Regions from separate parts of the Acidovorax sp. GW821-FHT10A04 genome, predicted to be linked through region 1. Evidence: predicted binding sites of a transcription regulator. Region 1 holds the regulator's gene; each other region holds the start of a gene.
What was found. Region 1 encodes LexA, which represses DNA repair genes until DNA is damaged. Its sites were predicted from a motif close to ACTGTATNNNNATACAGT; they were not measured.
Positions count from the first base shown of each region.

Region 2: imuA (translesion DNA synthesis-associated protein ImuA) is a predicted target of LexA. The motif match lies at 3,575-3,592, and genes of this name have one in related genera.
Region 3: imuA (translesion DNA synthesis-associated protein ImuA) is a predicted target of LexA. The motif match lies at 3,173-3,190, and genes of this name have one in related genera.

Region 1 is NZ_JBWKNZ010000004.1:315,709-321,710, forward strand. Features, by position in the region: gene kdsB (3-deoxy-manno-octulosonate cytidylyltransferase) at 1-128, shown strand, start outside; gene adk (adenylate kinase) at 449-1,105, shown strand; gene AC07PF_RS11645 (DUF3617 domain-containing protein) at 1,196-1,690, opposite strand; gene AC07PF_RS11650 (DUF6152 family protein) at 1,811-2,290, opposite strand; gene AC07PF_RS11655 (hypothetical protein) at 2,311-2,730, opposite strand; gene AC07PF_RS11660 (asparaginase) at 2,769-3,722, opposite strand; gene lexA (transcriptional repressor LexA) at 3,806-4,480, shown strand; gene AC07PF_RS11670 (hypothetical protein) at 4,619-5,020, shown strand; gene AC07PF_RS11675 (D-2-hydroxyacid dehydrogenase family protein) at 5,237-6,002, shown strand, end outside.
Region 2 is NZ_JBWKNZ010000011.1:107,283-113,284, reverse strand. Features, by position in the region: gene AC07PF_RS22195 (ABC transporter substrate-binding protein) at 1-788, opposite strand, end outside; gene AC07PF_RS22190 (HPP family protein) at 1,203-2,435, shown strand; gene infA (translation initiation factor IF-1) at 2,829-3,077, shown strand; tRNA gene AC07PF_RS22180 (tRNA-Pro) at 3,325-3,401, shown strand; gene imuA (translesion DNA synthesis-associated protein ImuA) at 3,700-4,539, shown strand; gene AC07PF_RS22170 (Y-family DNA polymerase) at 4,496-5,974, shown strand; gene AC07PF_RS22165 (error-prone DNA polymerase) at 5,987-6,002, shown strand, end outside.
Region 3 is NZ_JBWKNZ010000001.1:371,809-377,810, forward strand. Features, by position in the region: gene AC07PF_RS01740 (alpha/beta fold hydrolase) at 1-689, opposite strand, end outside; gene xseB (exodeoxyribonuclease VII small subunit) at 727-996, opposite strand; gene xseA (exodeoxyribonuclease VII large subunit) at 993-2,726, opposite strand; gene imuA (translesion DNA synthesis-associated protein ImuA) at 3,199-3,996, shown strand; gene AC07PF_RS01760 (Y-family DNA polymerase) at 3,932-5,257, shown strand; gene AC07PF_RS01765 (error-prone DNA polymerase) at 5,286-6,002, shown strand, end outside.

The DNA of each region.
Region 1 (6,002 bases):
AGGCGCTGGAGCAGTTGCGTGCGCTGTGGCACGGCCACCGCATTGCCGTGCATGTCACGGACACGGCACCCGGCCCCGGCGTGGACACCCCGCAGGACCTGGAGCGCGTGCGCGCCCTGCTGGCCTGACGCCAAAGGGGCTGCAAGGCGGCTGGGCGCACTGATCTGGTGCGACGGTGCCCCATCCTACGCATTTATACGCACGTCATATCGCGCGTGTAAGCCAGTGCAAGGCGGTCACATGCTATCCTCGACGCAACGAGAGCATTGCATCCTGGGCCCCACAAGCGCCTGCGCGAGCACTGACGTAGCAGCACACCACCCCGCAGCCCCTGCCCATCCGTGGAGCACTGCGGTCTTTTTTTGCTGCCACGGCGGTGACCTCTGCGCTGGCGCGCGATCCGCCCCTGCCAGCAGTGCCAGCCGATTTCTAACCTTCGAGGACCTTCATGAGACTGATTCTGTTGGGCGCGCCCGGCGCCGGAAAGGGCACGCAAGCCACGTTCATCTGCCAGAAGTACGGCATTCCGCAGATCTCCACCGGCGACATGCTGCGCGCTGCCGTGAAGGCCGGCACGCCGCTGGGCCTGCAGGCCGATGCGATCATGAAGTCGGGTGCCCTGGTCAGCGACGACCTGATCATCAACCTCGTCAAGGAACGCATTGCCCAGCCCGACTGCGCCAAGGGGTTCCTGTTCGATGGTTTCCCACGCACCATTCCCCAGGCCGACGCGATGAAGGCCGCAGGCGTGAAACTCGACTACGTGCTGGAGATCGACGTGCCCTTCGAGGCCATCATCGAACGCATGAGCGGCCGCCGCTCGCACCCCGCCAGCGGCCGCACCTACCACGTCAAGTTCAACCCACCCAAGGTGGAAGGCAAGGACGACGTGACCGGTGAAGACCTGATCCAGCGCGACGACGACAAGGAAGAAACCGTCAAGAAGCGCCTGCAGGTCTACAGCGACCAGACCCGCCCCCTGGTGGACTACTACAGCCAGTGGGCCAAGGCCGAACCGGCAGCCGCCCCCCAGTACCGCGCCATCAGCGGCATGGGCAGCGTGGACGACATCACGCAGCGCGCCTTCGCAGCCCTGGCCAGCTGATTTTTCGGCTGCGGCCACACCAACAACAAAGCCGGGCATGCCCGGCTTTGTCGTTTCTGCACGCCTTGGAGGCGCTGCCTGCCGCGCAGCTTACTTGGTCTTCGGGGCAGGAGGAATGGGCATGTTGGGCATGGTCATGGAGCCGGGCTTCTGGCCGGCGGCACAGGGGCCGAGGTAACGGGCCTCCATCACGGTATTGTCGCTGGCCTTGCCCATGAGCGGCGGGTTGAACGTGCTTTTGACCTCGACCTTGTAGGCGCTGGAATAGTCGCCCGAGCTCACCGACTGCGAGGTCACCGTGGTCGAACCGATCTTGCAGACCGCATCGGCAGTGATGGTGTTGCCACTGCGCTTGATGTCGTTCTTGCTGCACATGGTCTTGGACTGCTCCAGGGCCGTCTTCTGCATCTGGGCCTCGAAGGCCTCATCCGTGCACTGCTGCATCACGGTGGGCGGCGTGCCTGGGCTGGATGTGGCCTTGATCTCCCACAGCCCCGCCTTGCGCTTGGGCATGTCCTGGGATTGCGCAGGCAGGGCTGCCAGTGCCACGGCTGCGGCCACGAGAGAGAGGGAAACGAAACGCATGGGACAACTCCTGCAAAGTGATGCGCCGGATGATAGTTGCGCTCCCGCGCAGAACCAATGGCGCGGCTAAAAGCTGTGCAACCAAACGTGCACTAATCGACGCGCGCGCCGCTTCTGGCCTCAGGCCGGACTCGAGCGCAGGCCGTAGGCCTTGCCATCGACGAACAGGTACTCGGCGCGCAGCACCGGATCGCCCTTCTCCTCGCGCAACGTGAAGCCCAGTACCGAGATAGCCGTGCCCGGCTTGATCTCGGCCACCTGCCAGGCCTGCATGCGGGTCAGCGGCGCCAGCTCGACCTCCCACATCCGGTCCCTGCGCGTCGGCAGCACGGCACGGGCCAGCAGGGCCTTGCCATCGACCGGTGCCGTCTGTGCGGGCACTGCGCGCTGTGCCAGGTTGGGCGGCAAGGCCAGGTTGGCGGGCAGCTCCAGCTCCAGTTCGGCATGCGGGTTCTGCCAGCGCACCTTGCGCACCGTGCCTTCGAGGTAGATCGGGCGGTCCGCATCGAAACTGCTCCAGCCGTGGTGCGCATGGGACGCCAGGGGAACAAGGGGAAGGACACTGGCCACGGTGAGAATCTGGCGACGCTGCAAAGGCATGGAGTTTTTCCTTTCGAATGTCAGAGGTACGCTATCCAGCGACCACAGGCGACGATGGCCAGCCAGATCAGAGTGGACAGCAGCATCTGCGCCCGCGCCAGGCCATCGAGCCGAGCGAGCGAACCGCGCCCATGAAACCACGCCGCGTTGCAGCCGGCAAGCATCAACAACAGCATCTTCAGGGTGAAGGCCCGGTTGGCGAGCAATTCCTGGGGCTGCGTGGCAAACATCACCAGGCCGGACAGGGCCGCCATGCCAAAGCCGCACAGTGCCAGCGACAGGCTCAGTCGCGCCAGGTCCCGGGGCGGCAGCGCGGCACCCCAGCCAAACACCCGCAGCTCCAGCAGCACCAGGTTGCCCAGCAGCAGTGCAATGCCCACGATGTGCACCACCTCCAGTGCCGGATAGGCCCAAACATGGGATCGGAGGGCAGCGAACATGCGGGGCTTCCTGGCGTTGTGGGTTGGCTCAGGACTTCCTAGCCCAGCAGATCGAGCACCAGGCTGATGCGGGCCTTCACGGGGGACAGACCGGGCGCGGCCACGAGGGCATTGCCCGGCGTGGGCAGCAACTGCCCCTCGGGGCAGCGCGTGGCGCGCAGCACGCGCACACCCACGGCCTGGGCCCGCAGCAACGCGGCCTCCAGCGCGTGGTGCAGGGTGCCGTTGCCGGTGCAGGCAACGACCAGACCCTGGACACCATCGCGCACCAGCGCGTCCACCGCACGACCGCTGGCGCCCGCATGGCTTACCACCAGTTCCACCCAGGGCCAGGGTGCGTCGGCGGTCTGGTTCTGCATGGCTGCAAGACCCTTGCCTTGCGAGACGGCGGGCCAGCCGTGCACCAGGCGCACGGCGCCCTCTTCCACCCAGCCCAGCGGCCCGGCATCACCGGAGCTGAACGGGTCGACCCGGTAGGGGTGCACCTTGTGCACGCGCTGCGCGCCATGGATGGTGCCGGCAGCCACCACCACCACGCCCTGCGCACCAGCGCTGGCCGCCACCGCCACGGCGTCGAGCAGGTTCTGCGGGCCATCGGGCACCAGCGCGGTCGAGGGGCGCATGGCGCAGGTCAGCACCACGGGCTTGGTCGCATCCAGCACGGAGTGCAGGAACCAGGCCGTCTCTTCGATCGTGTCGGTGCCATGGGTGATGACGACTCCGCGCACGGCGGGGTCGGCCAGGCACTCGGCGCAGCGCAGCGCCAGGGCCCGCCACACGCCATGTTCCATGTCCTTGCTGTCGATCTGGGCCACCTGCTCGACCACCAGGGGACCACCGGCCAGCGCCTGGAGCCCTGGAACGGCCGCCAGCAGCTCGCCCACCCCCACCTGCGCGGCCGTGTAGCCGATGTTGTCCCCCACCTGCGCAGCGGTGCCGGCAATGGTGCCGCCCGTACCCAGAACCACAATTTTTTGCGCACTCACTTGCATACTCCGAAAAACTGGTGAAAAATACAGCTACTGGATTAAAAAACAGTTATTTGCCACTGTACCGGCACACACTGGAAACCACCATGCTCGACAACCCCAAGCTCACTGCCCGCCAGCAACAGATTCTGGACCTGATCCAGACCGCCATTGCGCGCACCGGTGCCCCCCCTACCCGCGCCGAGATAGCGACCGAGCTGGGCTTCAAGTCCGCCAATGCGGCAGAAGAGCACCTGCAGGCCCTGGCCCGCAAGGGCGTGATCGAGCTGGTGAGCGGCACCTCGCGGGGCATTCGCCTGCGCGGCGAGACAGTGCGCTCCATCAACGCAGCACGCGGCACCCAGTTCAGCCTGCCCATTCCCGGCCTGTCGCAGCTGATGCTGCCGCTGATCGGCCGGGTCGCAGCGGGCTCGCCCATTCTCGCGCAGGAGCATGTCGATCAGACCTACAGCGTGGAAAACAGCCTGTTCCAGCACAAGCCTGATTACCTGCTCAAGGTGCGCGGCATGTCCATGCGCGACGCCGGCATCATGGACGGCGACCTGCTGGCCGTGCAGTCCACGCGCGAGGCGCGCAATGGCCAGATCATCGTGGCCCGCCTGGGCGACGACGTCACCGTCAAGCGCCTGCGCCGCACGGCCACCGGCATCGAGCTGCTGCCCGAGAACCCGGACTACCCCGTGATCACCGTGCAGCCCGGCGAAGCCTTCGAGATCGAAGGCCTGGCAGTCGGCCTGATCCGCAACACCATGCTCATGTAATTGCCGTCGCGCTGCCCAGGTGGCGGGCGTTTGACGGGCGGGGTGCCGGGTATCGGGCACCGCCGCTGGTCAGCCCTGGGCCGCGCCATGTTCGTTGCAATCCTGCCTGTGTTCACCACCGACCTTCGGAGTCTTCACATGGGAATTGCTTCTTTGACCTTTTCGGCCTTCTCCCACCCGCTGCATGCGCTGACACGCTGGCTGCAGCCCATCGCCGTGCAGGGCGGGCACGACAGCGCTGCGGCACGGCTGCGCACCTGCAAGGCGCCAGTGCCCGCCCATGCGGCACCCGCATGGCCCACCACGGCCCGCACGCCACGCGACGAGATCGCACTGCCGGCCACGGGCACGCGCAGCCTGCACCCTGCCCCCGGCGCCGACCCCCTGTGCAACCATGTCCAGGCACGCCGCGTGGTGCGCGTGCTGCGCACGACCACCTCGGGCGCCGATGCCGGGCGCCTGGTGATCTCGGGCCGCATGGCCGATGTCTGCGCGGAGCTGGACCGCATGGCCGCGCGCGAGGCGCTGCTGCAACACTGAGCACGCGGCCTGCGGGCTGGCGCGGGGACACGGCCACCATGGCCTGCAACGGCCGGCCAGCGACTGCGCAGAGCCCGCCGCAACGGCCGCGGGCACCGGTATTGCGCATGCACCCAGGCCGTCGAGGCATGTGGCATTCACGCAGCGTTGCAAATGCTGCACGCCCGACGGGGCTTGGGGCACAAAGACTGCGGCCCGCCAAGGCACAATGTCGGGATGAACATCGTGATCCTCGACGACTACCAGGACGCAGTGCGCAAGCTCCATTGCGCCACCCGGCTCGACGCCTACACCGCCAAGGTCTATACCAACACCGTCAAGGGCCTGGGCCAGCTGTCGATACGGCTCAAGGACGCCGACATCATCGTGCTGGTGCGCGAGCGCACCCAGATCACCCGCCAGCTGGTCGAAAAGCTGCCGCGCCTCAAGCTCATTGCCCAGACCGGCAAGATCGGCAACCACATCGACGTGGCAGCCTGCACCGAGCGTGGCATTGCCGTGGCCGAGGGCGTCGGTTCACCCGTGGCACCGGCCGAACTCACCTGGGCACTGGTGATGGCCGCCACGCGCCGGCTGCCGCAGTACATCTCCAACCTCAAGCATGGGGCCTGGCAGCAGTCGGGCCTCAAGACCGCGTCCATGCCGCCCAACTTCGGGCTGGGCACGGTGCTGCGCGGCAAGACGCTGGGCATCTGGGGCTACGGCCGCATCGGTCAGCTCGTGGCCGGCTATGGCCGCGCCTTCGGCATGAACGTGCGCGTCTGGGGCCGCGAGGCATCGCGCGCCCAGGCCCTGACCGATGGCTACCAGGCAGCCACCACGCGCGAGGAGTTCTTCTCGCAGTGCGACGTGATCTCGGTGCACCTGCGCCTGAACGATGAGACACGCGGCATCATCTCGCTCGAAGACCTGTCGTGCATGAAGCCCACCTCGCTGTTCGTGAACACCTCGCGCGCCGAACTGGTCGAGTCCGACGCCCTGA
Region 2 (6,002 bases), on a different contig from region 1:
TCGGTCAGGAAGCCCGAGCCGTACAGCGGGATCTTGTCCTTGAGACCGGCGGCCGCATAGTCCTTGATGAACTTGGCCGCGCCGCCACCGGCGAAGAAGCAGGCCACGGCATCGGGCTTGAGCGCCGCGATCTCGGTCAGCAGCGCCTGGAATTCCACGTTCGGGAAGGGCAGGCCCAGTTCCTTGACGATGGTGCCGCCGGCAGCGGTGTAGCTTTGCTTGAAGCCCTCGAAGGCCTCGTCGCCGGCCGCGTACTTCCAAGTGATCCAGACAGCCTTCTTGTGGCCCTTGTCCATCATCGCCTTGCCCAGTGCCAGCGTGGGCTGGGAGTTGCTGAACGAGGTGCGGAACACATTGGGCGCGCACAGCGCGCGGGTGGCGGCATGCACGCCCGCATTGGGGATCAGGTTGAGCACACCGGTGTCGCGCGCGACCTTCTGGATGCCCATCTGCACGCCCGAATGCACGGTACCGATCAGCACGTCCACCTTGTCGCGCTGCACCAGCTTGCTGGCGTTTTCCACGCCCTTGCTGGGTTCGGACTCATCGTCCACCTTGAACCACTCGATCTCGCGCCCGCCGAGCTTGCCGCCCTGCTGGTCGATGGCCATGCGCACGCCGTTCTCGATGGCCACGCCCAACTGTGCGAAAGTGCCCGTGTAGGGCAGCATGAAGCCCACGCGCACCTTGCCGCTCTGGGCCCGCACGATGGAGGGCAGCAGCAGGCCCGTGGAAGCGGCGCCGACGAGGGCTGCGCTGCGGCTGATGACGAGGCGGCGAGTGGTCATGGGGAGTGTCTCCTTTGTTTAGGCTTAAAGTAATTTAACTCCAAGCCCCGGTGGTGAAAACCTATGGCTTACCCGTACCGGTGCTGGCATGCAGGTGTTCTTCCCGTGCCGCGAGCCCCTGTTGTCAGGCCGGTGGCTGCCAATGGGTGACGTGAAGTAAACTGCATTAAACACGGTGCACATGCAGTATAGAGCATGTTTTTTGGGCCGTGGGACGCTGTTTGCCCCATGGGGCTAGGTAGTTTCGAGCACAGGCCGGGTTTCTTTTACCCACCCTGGCAGCGCCGGGTTCGCACCCGCTTGGTGCATGCGATGCCGGCACCCGGCAAAATGGCGGGCTGCATGCGGCGCGGCATGTGCTCCCACCGCTTTGCGGGGCGGGATGCCGTGCCGGTGTGTGAATGTTCCGTCCCCATGTCTGCACCGCCCCAGCCCCCTCTGCCTTCTTCTCCAGCCCCGGAGCCTGATCCTCCCCCCTTGCAAGCCTCGCGCCCCGTCGTGGCCCGTTTGCCGACGCGGGTGCGCATCGTGCGCTGGCTGCGCCATTTCTGGCCGGCCCCGCTGGGCATCGATGGTCGGGAGCGCCTGCGCTTCATCGTGGGCGCCGTGCTGGGCATCTTCCTGACAGCGGTGCTCAGCCGCTGGTGGGTGGGCGGTGGGAATGCCCACGGGCCCTGGATGCTGGGGGCGCTGGGCGCCAGCGCCGTGCTGGTGTTCGGCATGCCCTCGAGCCCGCTGGCCCAGCCCTGGCCGGTGCTGGGCGGCAGCACCCTGTCGGCAATGGTGGGGGCGGCGTGTGCTGCGCTGGTGCCCGACCCGGCCGTGGCGGGCGCGCTGGCCGTTGGCCTGGCCATCGCGCTCATGGTGCCGCTGCGCTGCCTGCACCCGCCCGGGGGGTCCATGGCGCTGTACGTGGTGCTCACGGCGAGCGACGGCCTGCACCTGGCGGCGTTTCCTGTTCTCTTCAACGTGCTGGTGCTGCTGCTGGCGGGCGTGGTCTACAACAGCCTGACCGGGCGCAGCTACCCGCATCCGCAGCAGTCGCCTGCACGCACCGCCGTGGCCAAGGGGGCCTTTGCCGCATCGGATGTGGATGCCGCGCTGGCGCACTACAACCAGGTGCTGGACGTGAGCCGCGCCGACCTCGAAGGCCTGCTGCAACTGGCGGGCCGCGCGGCCTTCCAGCGCACGCTGGGCGAGGTGCGCTGCGCCGACATCATGTCGCGGCCGGCCATGGCGGTGGAGCAGGGCGTGTCGCTCAAGGATGCGTGGACCCTGATGCGCATCGAAAAGATCAAGGCCCTGCCCGTGGTGGATGCGGGGCGGCAGGTGCTTGGCATCGTCACGGTGGCCGATTTCATGCGCCTGGCCAACCTCGACCTGCACGAGGGCCTGGGCCAGCGCCTGCGCGCCCTCGTCAAGGGCCGCAGCGGCCAGCCCGCCAGAGTGGGCGAGATCATGACGCACCCGGTGCAGGTGGCCCGGGTGGGCCAGCACGCCATGGACCTGGTGCCCCTGTTCTCGCAGGGCGGGCACCACCACATTCCCATCGTCGACGATGGCGGGCACCTGGTGGGCATCATCACCCAGACCGACCTGGTGCGCACCCTGGCGGTGGCTGTGCAGGGCCAGGATCCAGGGGCCTGACAGGCCTGCGGGCGGCTGCCTGCGGAGGTGCTGCGCCGCTGCGGCATTCTCGCCATAGGCAAGTACGGGTACATCGCGGTACAATCGACAGGCTATGCACAGCGCTCTGCCTGTCCATTGATACGGATTTGCCTTTAACCGTGTAGCGTCGTTGGTTCGCCTTGCCGTGCTACAGCACTGTCTGCGGCTCCCGCCTAGCTACACGGTCAAATGCAAATCCGTATGAAGCCGTCTCCCCGGCCCTCTGCCTGATCTGCGCCCCGGGTGCAGCGACTCCCACCGCCCGCAATGCACCGTGTGTCGAGCCCGACCACGCTGCATCGGCCGTGGTGGATGCCCCAGCGTTCAGGTGCCGATCACCAGATTTTTTGATTTTTGAAAAGACAAGAGAACATGGCCAAAGAAGAACTGATTGAAATGCAAGGCTCCGTGACCGAAGTGCTGCCCGACTCGCGCTTTCGCGTGACGCTGGACAACGGTCACCAGCTGATTGCTTACACCGGCGGCAAGATGCGCAAGCACCACATCCGCATCCTGGCGGGCGACAAGGTCTCACTGGAAATGTCGCCTTACGACCTCTCCAAGGGCCGCATCACCTTCCGCCACCTGGCCGGCCGCGGCCCAGGCCCGTCGAGCCGCTGATTGCAGGCCACCATGCGGCCGCTGATGCGCGGTCGTGTGCTGGTGCCTGTGGGCTCGCCGTAGTGTCTTCCCCGTTGGTTGTTGGTTATTGATTGAGTTTTCCCTCCCATCGCCGCAGTTTGCATCGCCCTGGATGCATGACAGCACTGCCGATGGAACCCTGGTCCGATGCAGTCGCTGCAAAAAAATCAAAAAAAGCGCGCATTTGGTCAGAACCCGAAATTTCCCGGGTTAGAATACGAGCTGTCGGAGCGTAGCGCAGCCTGGTAGCGCATCTGCTTTGGGAGCAGAGGGTCGCGAGTTCGAATCCCGCCGCTCCGACCATTATTGGCAAGGCCTGCAGAAGCAATTCTGCAGGCCTTTTGTCATTTCAGGGCCTGCACTGCGCAGGCCTTTTCTTTTGGCCCACTGCAAGCGGCGCCCCTTCCTGGCATGGCTCCAATGACCCGCGGGAATGCTCTGAAAAGCCGCCGCGGTTAGCGGAATGGGGTACGATAACTGTATGAAAATACAGTATCTCATCGCTCCCCCAGCCCTGCCGTGCAGGATGCTCCGGGGTTGGGTGCGCAAGCCGCACCTCTCTGCCTGACCCCGTGCATGTCCATCCCGGGTTGCCTCGCTCATGTCCGCCGTCCCCCTCCGTTCCGTGCCCGCTGGTGCCCCGCCCCGGCTGGCAGGCGTGTGGCTGGCCGACCAACTGGGCACATCCGCCGCAGCGCGGGTGCAGGCCACGGGGCATGCGCTGCTCGATGCGCAGCTGCCGGGTGGGGGCTGGCCCCTGGGGGCCTTGACCGAGGTGCTGCAGCCTGCAGCCGGGCTGCACGTGTGGCAACTGGTGCTGCCGGCACTGGCCCAGGCCACGGCTGAGCGGCCGGGGGCCGTGGTGCTGGTGGCGCCGCCCCATGAGCCCTTTGCCCCCGCCCTGCGCGCGGGTGGGCTGGACGCGGCGCGGCTGTGCCGCGTGCAGGCCACCTCGGCGGCGCAGGCATTGTGGGCGGCCGAGCAGGCCCTGCGCTGCCGCGATGTGCAGGCGGTGCTGGCCTGGCTGCCGCAGGCCGCGCCCGAATCGCTAAGGCGGCTGCAGCTGGCTGCCGCGCAGATGGGGCAGCTGCTGTGGGTGTTTCGCCCGGCCAAGGTGCGCCAGCAGGCATCGCCCGCGCCGCTGCGGCTGTGGGTCGAGGCCGTGGCCGCATCGGGCGGCGCCGAGCTGCAGGTGCAGGTGCTCAAGCGCCGTGGGCCCCCCATGGAGCAGCCCCTGGTGCTGCCGGCCAGCAACGCGGCGCTGGCCCGGGTGCTGGCCGCGTCGGCCACGCGCGGAGAGGGGCGGCGTGCGCCACCACAGCAGCAGCCAGCAAGGCCTGCCGTGCTGCTGCCGCTGGCGGCGTGGCTGGACCGCTTGCCCGCAGGAGGTGTGCAGCATGCACTGGATCGCATGGCCGTTGCCGCCCACCACCCCCACTGACGGCGGATCCTCCCGCCCTGGTGCTGGCGCGCCGGCCGCTGCCGGGCCGCACCCACCCTTGCCGCAGGCGCCGCACGAACACTGGTGGGCGCTGCAGTTCACGCCGCGCGTGGCGCGGGTGGAGGACGAGGCCTTGCTGCTCGAAGTGTCTGCCACGGAGCGCCTGTGGGGCGGGCGCGCAGCATTGCTCGCCCAACTGCAACGGCACAGCCCGCCCTGGTCCGGCCACCCGCCCGCAGAAGCGGGCCAGCCGCCGCCAGGGCCTGCGCAGCAGGAGTGCCCAACCCCTTTTGCCGAGGCCCCCACCTCGCTGCAGGCATTGGCCCTGTTGCGCCTGCAACTGGCAGGCCAGCCCGTGCCCCGGCACCTGCCCGATGGCCTGCCGCTGCACACGCTGACGGCGCTGCACCCGCACCTGCCCAGCCTGGCGCGCATGGGTTGCCGTACCTGGGGGGCCTTGCGTGCGCTGCCGCGCGACGGTGTGGCGCGGCGCCTGGGCGCGGCCGTGCTGCTGGCGCTGGACCGGGCCTATGGCCACATCGCCCACAACCATGCCTGGGTGGAGCTGCCCGAGCGCTTCGAGCTGACGGCCGAGCTGCCCGCGCTGGCCACCTCGGCCGACGCCTTGCTGTGGTCCGCGAGCCGGCTGCTCTCGGCCCTGCAGGCCTGGCTGCAGGCACGCCAGCAGGGCGTTCTGGCGCTGGAGCTGGCCTGGCGGCACGACCTGCGCCGGGTCGACGGCGTGCTCATCGCCCCCTGGCATGCGCTGCCCGTGCGCACGGCCCAGCCCACGCACGAGCTGGCCCACCTGCGCCGCCTGCTGGCCGAGAACCTGGCGCGCACGCCCCTGGCCGCGCCCGCCAACCAGATCACGCTGCGCGCGCTGGAGACCGCACCGCTGCCGCATGCCAGCGCCCACCTGCTGCCGCCCGATGGATCGTCGGCCACCGGTGACCAGGAGGGCGAGGCCTGGCACCAACTGGTCGAGCGCCTCTCGGCCCGCCTGGGCACGGATGCGGTGCAGTCCGTCACCCTGCTGGCAGACCACCGGCCCGAATGCATGCAGCGCTGGCGGCCCATGGCCGAAGCCGGGCCGGTGCCCTCAGCGAAGCCACCACAGGGCGACCATGCACCCGAAGCCGTGCTGTGGCCTACCTGGCTGCTGCGCACGCCGCAGCGCCTGGCCATGCAGGGCCACCGGCCGTGCTACCAGGGCCCGCTGCGCATGCTGGCCGGGCCGCACCGGTTCGACATGGCCTGGTGGGAGGAAGGCGAGAGCCAGGTCCCCGCCAGTGCCAGCGACATGGTGCAGCGCGACTATTTCGTGGCCGTGAGCCCGGGGGCAGGGCGTGTCTGGGTGTTCCGTGAACGACCGGTGCATGCGCTGCCGGCGACGTCGGCAGACCACTGGTTCCTGCAGGGCCTGTATGCATGAGCGGACCGGCACATGACCCACACCCTTC
Region 3 (6,002 bases), on a different contig from region 1:
TCGATGTTTGCATAGGCCGGATCACCAGGCACCAAGGCGTAGCGGTGCCGGTACGAGTGGATTACAACTTCGACGAAATCCGGGTTGTCGAAGGCTGCAGCGCTCTGCTCGAAAGTCGCATCGTCGAAGCGCCAGGTCGGTGACCACAGATTCCACAACAGCTTCGCCAAAGGGCCGCGGTTCTGCTCCAACCCAGCATGACCACGCTCGCTATGGAAGTAGTACTGGTACCAGAGCCTCAGCTCCTTTTCAGGCTCTTCTGGCACCAGGGCCTTGGCAATGTTTTGGATGTTGTAGCTGTTCACGGACACCAGGCCTGCACATCGCTCGGGCCAGAGAGCGGCAACGACACACGCGGCGCGGCCACCCCAGTCGTAACCGGCAAGATAAGCACGATCGATCTTAAGCGCGTCCAGAAAGGCGAGCAGGTCGGCTCCTAGCGCTGCCTGCTCGCCTGACCGCACGGTGGCCGTGTGCAGAAAGCGCGTGGAGCCATATCCACGCAGATATGGGACAAGCACGCGACAGCCGGCCTCGGCCAGGAGCGGAGCGACCTCTTGATAGCTATGGATGTCGTACGGAAATCCGTGCATCAACACCACCGGCGGCCCATCAGCAGGGCCTTGCTCAACATATGCAACGTCCAGCACTCCGGCCTGGACAGTGCGTGAGGTTTTCATGCGATCCATAGGTTTCTCCTTTGCAGCCGCATTGCACTGGCTGGCGCTAAAAGGGAATGTCGTCATCATTGCCAGGTTCGGCAGCGGATGTCGAAGCAGCATTCGCAGAGTTTGAAGTTGCCGGTTCCGCGGCGGAGTTCAAAGCCGTTTCTAGTGCCTTTTCCACCGCGTCGATGCGCGTCTGACATACCTTGTACGCAGCAACCGATTCCTCAACAATGCGAAGAAGATCATCGATGTTTGGCTCAGTCTGCTTGCGCAGGGTCTGGGCATGCGCTTGCAACACCCCATATGATTTCTTGAAGGTTTCGCTCATGGCTTGTCGTCCTTGCGCAGCGTCGCGCTGCGCGTGCCGTCTCTGAATTGGATGGTGACCTTGGCACCAGCGCTGGCCGCACTGGTGACTGCCTTGCCAGCAGCATCACGCACCAGCGCAAAGCCACGGCTCAAAGTTTTTTCGGGTCCTTGCCCCGCGATCTCTCGCATGAGCGCCTGTGCTGCAGCCCTGGCTTCCGCCACTGTCTTGTTCGCTTGCGGTCCTACCTCCGCAAACGCGTTGGAGGCAGCATCTTTCATATGGCGCACATCAGCCGCAGCCCGGTCGAGCACAAAGGTTTTGTCTGCTTTGATCGTGGCCCGTGCTGTCTGCAGGGTTTGCCGCGCTTCGCTGCGTATTTCAGCCATCAGCGCGGGCACCTGGTTGCGAGCCCAACCCAGGTGGTGCGTTGCCATGCGGCGCACATCGACCATGCTTCGCTCGGTCTGCTCTGCACCGTTTCGCACGGCCTGCACTGCATTGAGCTGCAGTTGCGCCAACATCTCGGTGGTGCGCTGCCGGCTGTGAGCAATCTCCTGCCTGGCTCCCGCCTCTATCGCAGTGAAGTTCTCGACGAATATTCGCCGCGCGCTGCCCATAGCGTGCGTAGCTTCGCGGACGATGTCGTCGAACAAGCCCTTGGCTTCGTGGGCTCGCTGCAGAATGAGTCGCTCAATGCCCGCGATGACCTTGGAAGGGGTGTCAAAACGGATATTGGCGACCTCGTCGAGCACTGTGTTGTCTCGCTCGTGCCCTATGCCAGTGAGCACCGGGACATCCAGTTCGCAGACGGCGCGCACTAGCGCATAGTCATTGAGCCAAGCCATGTCGTTGATGGCCCCACCACCGCGGATGATGGCCACGGCGTCGGGGTGCAAGCCCTCTTGATCCATGCGCTCCAGCGCGCCAAGCAACTCCATGCGGATCTCTGCAGCAGCACCATCGCCCTGAAATCGACTGTGGACATATACGAACCGGCAGATTCCACTGGCCTCCAGCCGCTTCGCCTCAGCTTGGAAGTCGCCCAAGCCGGCTCCCCCCTCCGGTGCCACGACCAGGACCAGGTAGTAATCCCACGGACTTGGCAACTGTCGATTCAGTTCGAACAAGCCCTCGTGCTGCAAGCGCTCGCGGATTTCACGCTTGCGGGCCTCCAAGTCACCCAGCGTGTAGTCAGAGTCGATGGCATCGACCTCGATGCTGAAACCGAACTGCGGCTTGAACACGGGCCGTGCACGCACCAGCAGTTTGATACCTGGCCCGATCTGGGCGCCGGTCGCCGACTCGAACTTGGGGAGAATCTGGCTGGCCGTACTGGCCCAGATGACAGCATTGGCCTTGGCGGTGATGACGCCCGAAACGTCGCGCTCGGAGACTTCAAGGTACACATGGCCGTTGCGAATCCGCGTATCCACCACCTCAACAAGCGTCCAGACCCCGGCTTTGAAAGCCTGCGCTACCGCCCCCGATACGCCTTGCAGCAACTGAGATAGCGATACCCCCTTCTTTTCAGGGACCGCCAAGCCGCTGGACGCGGTCGGGGAAGGGGCCAACAAATCACGCGAGACAACGGGTGCTGGCACATCTGCAGCAGGCAACCACTGCGCGAAAGGCGTAAGGTCTCGGCCCTCGGGCACATACCACTGTCGGCGAGTCGGATCCCAACGTGCGCCCAGCGCCTTGACGCGGTCTTTGTCCGCGAATGATGAGACAAGGTAGGTGTCGGTCATGCCGCTGCAGACAGTGGCGGGGACGCATCCGATGCGCCTTGCCGCCAGGCATCCAGGTCGGTGAACTCTCGCGTGCATCCCGAGCACAACAAACGCTCGCCGTAGCGCATCGAGCCTTGGGCATCGCGCTCGACCACCCTGCGGTAGTTGGTAGATCCACAGTAGCCACAGCGATTGATGGGGGCAGTCTGATCGGTTTCCATCGTTGAGCTCTTATACAGAAATCTGCCTTTCAGGCACTTCGGGCATTGCAGCATCCTGACCTTGCACCAGGGTTTCGTCCGCACGCTCCGCTTGGTCATCGCAAATTTTTTCCACGTTGGTGATTCTTTTGATCCTCCAGCGCAGACGCTGATTTCCCCGCTATCGATTTGGGTGCGAACCGCCCGCAATGGCCTTCAACCGCCGTCGGAACCCTCTTTCCATGTCAGTAAGTCTATTCATATACTGTATTTAATTACAGTATTTTGCCATGTCCGCCGCCCACGCTTTCCAGCCCTTCGACACCCAGAGCCTGCCCATCTCGGTACGGGAGTCGGTGTGGCTGGGCGACGACCTGGTGCACGACGGCCACCCGACAATCTCCACGGGCTTTGACCTGCTGGACGCGTCCTTGCCAGGTGGTGGCTGGCCTACACGCGCCCTGACTGAGGTACTCACGGCGCAAGCACCGTTGTGCGAATGGCGCTTGCTGAGCCGATGCCTGCCCAGCCTTATCCAGAACGGCGGCCAGATACTGCTCGTAGCCCCGCCACAGCAGCCCCATGCCGGTGGCCTGTCTCAGCTGGGAGTGCCCGCCGACCAGATCGTGTGGATCCAGGCCAAAACACCAGCCGAGCGCTTGTGGGTGACGGAGCAATTGGTGAAGTCCAATCCCCGCGGCGCGGTGCTGTCCTGGCTCCCCCAAGTCCGCGCAGACCAGATCAGGCGTCTGCAGGTGCACGCCCAGTCCTGCCAGTCGCCTGTCTTTCTCTTTCGGCCCTTGAGCGCGCAGCGAGAGGCCTCGCCGGCGCCACTGCGCACCCTGGTGTCGCTCGGCACAGGCTGGAACATTGATGTGCGCATCCTCAAGCGCCGTGGCACGCCATGCCCCGGTGTGCTGGAACTGCAGGCCATCCCCGGCCTCCTGAGCCAGGTGCTGCCGCCGCGACTGCACCGCCTGGACACCGATTTCGCCATCCCCCTGCGCAGAGAGGAGGCCACCGATGATCGGCATCTGGGCCGCACTGCTACCGCACAAGACCAGCACCGAGTCCTGCACCGCCATTGACCTGCCTTCCCTGGCTGTTTGGGCGCTGCAGTTCTCTCCGAGGGTGGCGGTGCGCGAAGAGGTGGTCCTGATGGAGGTCGGAGCCTGCGCACGCCTGTTTGGCGGCCTGCTGCTCCTGCGAGGGCGCATCGAATCGGAAGCCTTGAAGTTGGGCGTCGAAGCCTTCGCCTGGGCACCGACGGGCACAGCGGCGCTGGCGCTGGTGCGTTCGCGCGTGGTGGATGGCTTTGCCGGCCCGCTGCCATCCATTCTCGACAAGCTGCCGCTGGAGACGATCACTGCGGTGGCGGGCCATCAGGGCACGCTGCACCGCCTCGGATCACGCACGCTGGGTGATGTACGCAAGCTGCCTCGGGGTGGCCTGGGTCGGCGCTTCGACAAGGAGCTGCTTCACAGCCTGGACCAGGCCTACGGACTACGTCCGGAGGTCTGCGAGTGGCAGCAACTTCCCGAGACCTTCAGTGCCCGCCTGGAGTTCATGTTCCGCGTCGAGAATGCGATGGCGCTGATGTTCGGCGCCCGCCGCTTGTTGCTGCAGATGTCCGGCTGGCTCGCGGCCAGGCACATGGGCGTCACCTCGTTCACGCTTCGCTGGGCCCATGACGCGATGCGCGCCAAGACCGCAGGCACAGGCGGCGAGATCACCGTGCGCACGGCAGAGCCCACGCAGAACGTGGACCACCTGGGCCGCCTGCTCAGCGAGCACCTGTCCAAGGTCGAGCTGCTGGCACCCGCTGGCGACATCGAGCTGCTTGCTTCCGAGACCATCCCCATCAAGCAGGAGAGCAAGTCACTCCTGCCTGAGACGATCCGCCAGGGCGAAGCCACGTCCCTGGTGCTGGAGCGCGTGCAGGCCCGACTGGGCAAGGATCGCGTGGTGCGTCCTGTCCTGAATGCCGACCACCGCCCAGAATGGATGCAGTGCTGGCAAGGTGCGGAGATGGCACGTCCACGCGCTTCGCTCCCCTGCCACGAGCTGCCGCTGCCCGCGTGGGTGCTGCCTGAACCGCTGCGCCTGGCCGAGCGGGAGCACCGCCCGATCTACCAGGGGCAACTGCAGTTGCTGCTGGGCCCGGACCGCGTGGAGGGCGGCTGGTGGCACCGGGAGCCTTCAGCGGCTACAAGCGCACCTGCCGGCCAGCTCAACGTGCAGCGCGACTACTGGATCGCCTTGAGCCGGCACGCCGGCGTGCTGTGGATCTTCCAACGCCGCCTGGCCGAGGACGAGACAGGCTGGTTCCTTCACGGCCTGTACGCCTGAACGATGCATCGACCTTCAGGCAACTGTCATGGCGCTACCCTTCTACGCAGAGCTGCGCTGCGTTTCCAATTTCACGTTCCTTGTCGGGGCCAGTTGGCCTGACGAGCTGGTCGAGCGCGCCAAGGAACTGGGCTACAGCGCCATTGCCATCACCGACGAATGCACCCTGGCCGGTGTGGTGCGCGCGCATGTCGCCGCCAAGAAGGAGGGGCTGCAGTTGCTGGTGGGTTCGCAGTTCAAAGTGCAGGCAGCCCTGCCCTTCACGATGGTGGTCCTCGCGCAGAACCTCGATGGTTACGGCAACCTGTGCCAGTTCATCACGCGGCTGCGGCGCACCGCCGAGAAAGGCACCTACCTTCTTGAACGCTCATCCATCGAAGGCGATGCTCTGGCCGACTGCCTGGTGATGGTGACGCCAGACCGGACAGGGACGGACGAGCAGCTGGAGGAGCTGGGGCGCTGGACCTTGACGCACTTCATCGGGCGAACATGGATTGGCGTGGACCTGAACCGCCGCATCGATGACGAACTGTGGCTGCACCGCATGCGGGAGCTGTCTGCGCTGACTGCCATACCACTGGTGGCCATGGGCGACGTGCATATGCACCGGCGCAGCCGCAAACCACTGCAGGACGTGATGACCGCCACCAGGATAGGACGGCCTCTGACCGAGTGCGGCTACGAGCTGCAGCGCAGCGCCGAGCGCCATCTGCGCAGTCGCCTGCGTCTGACACAGACCTACCCC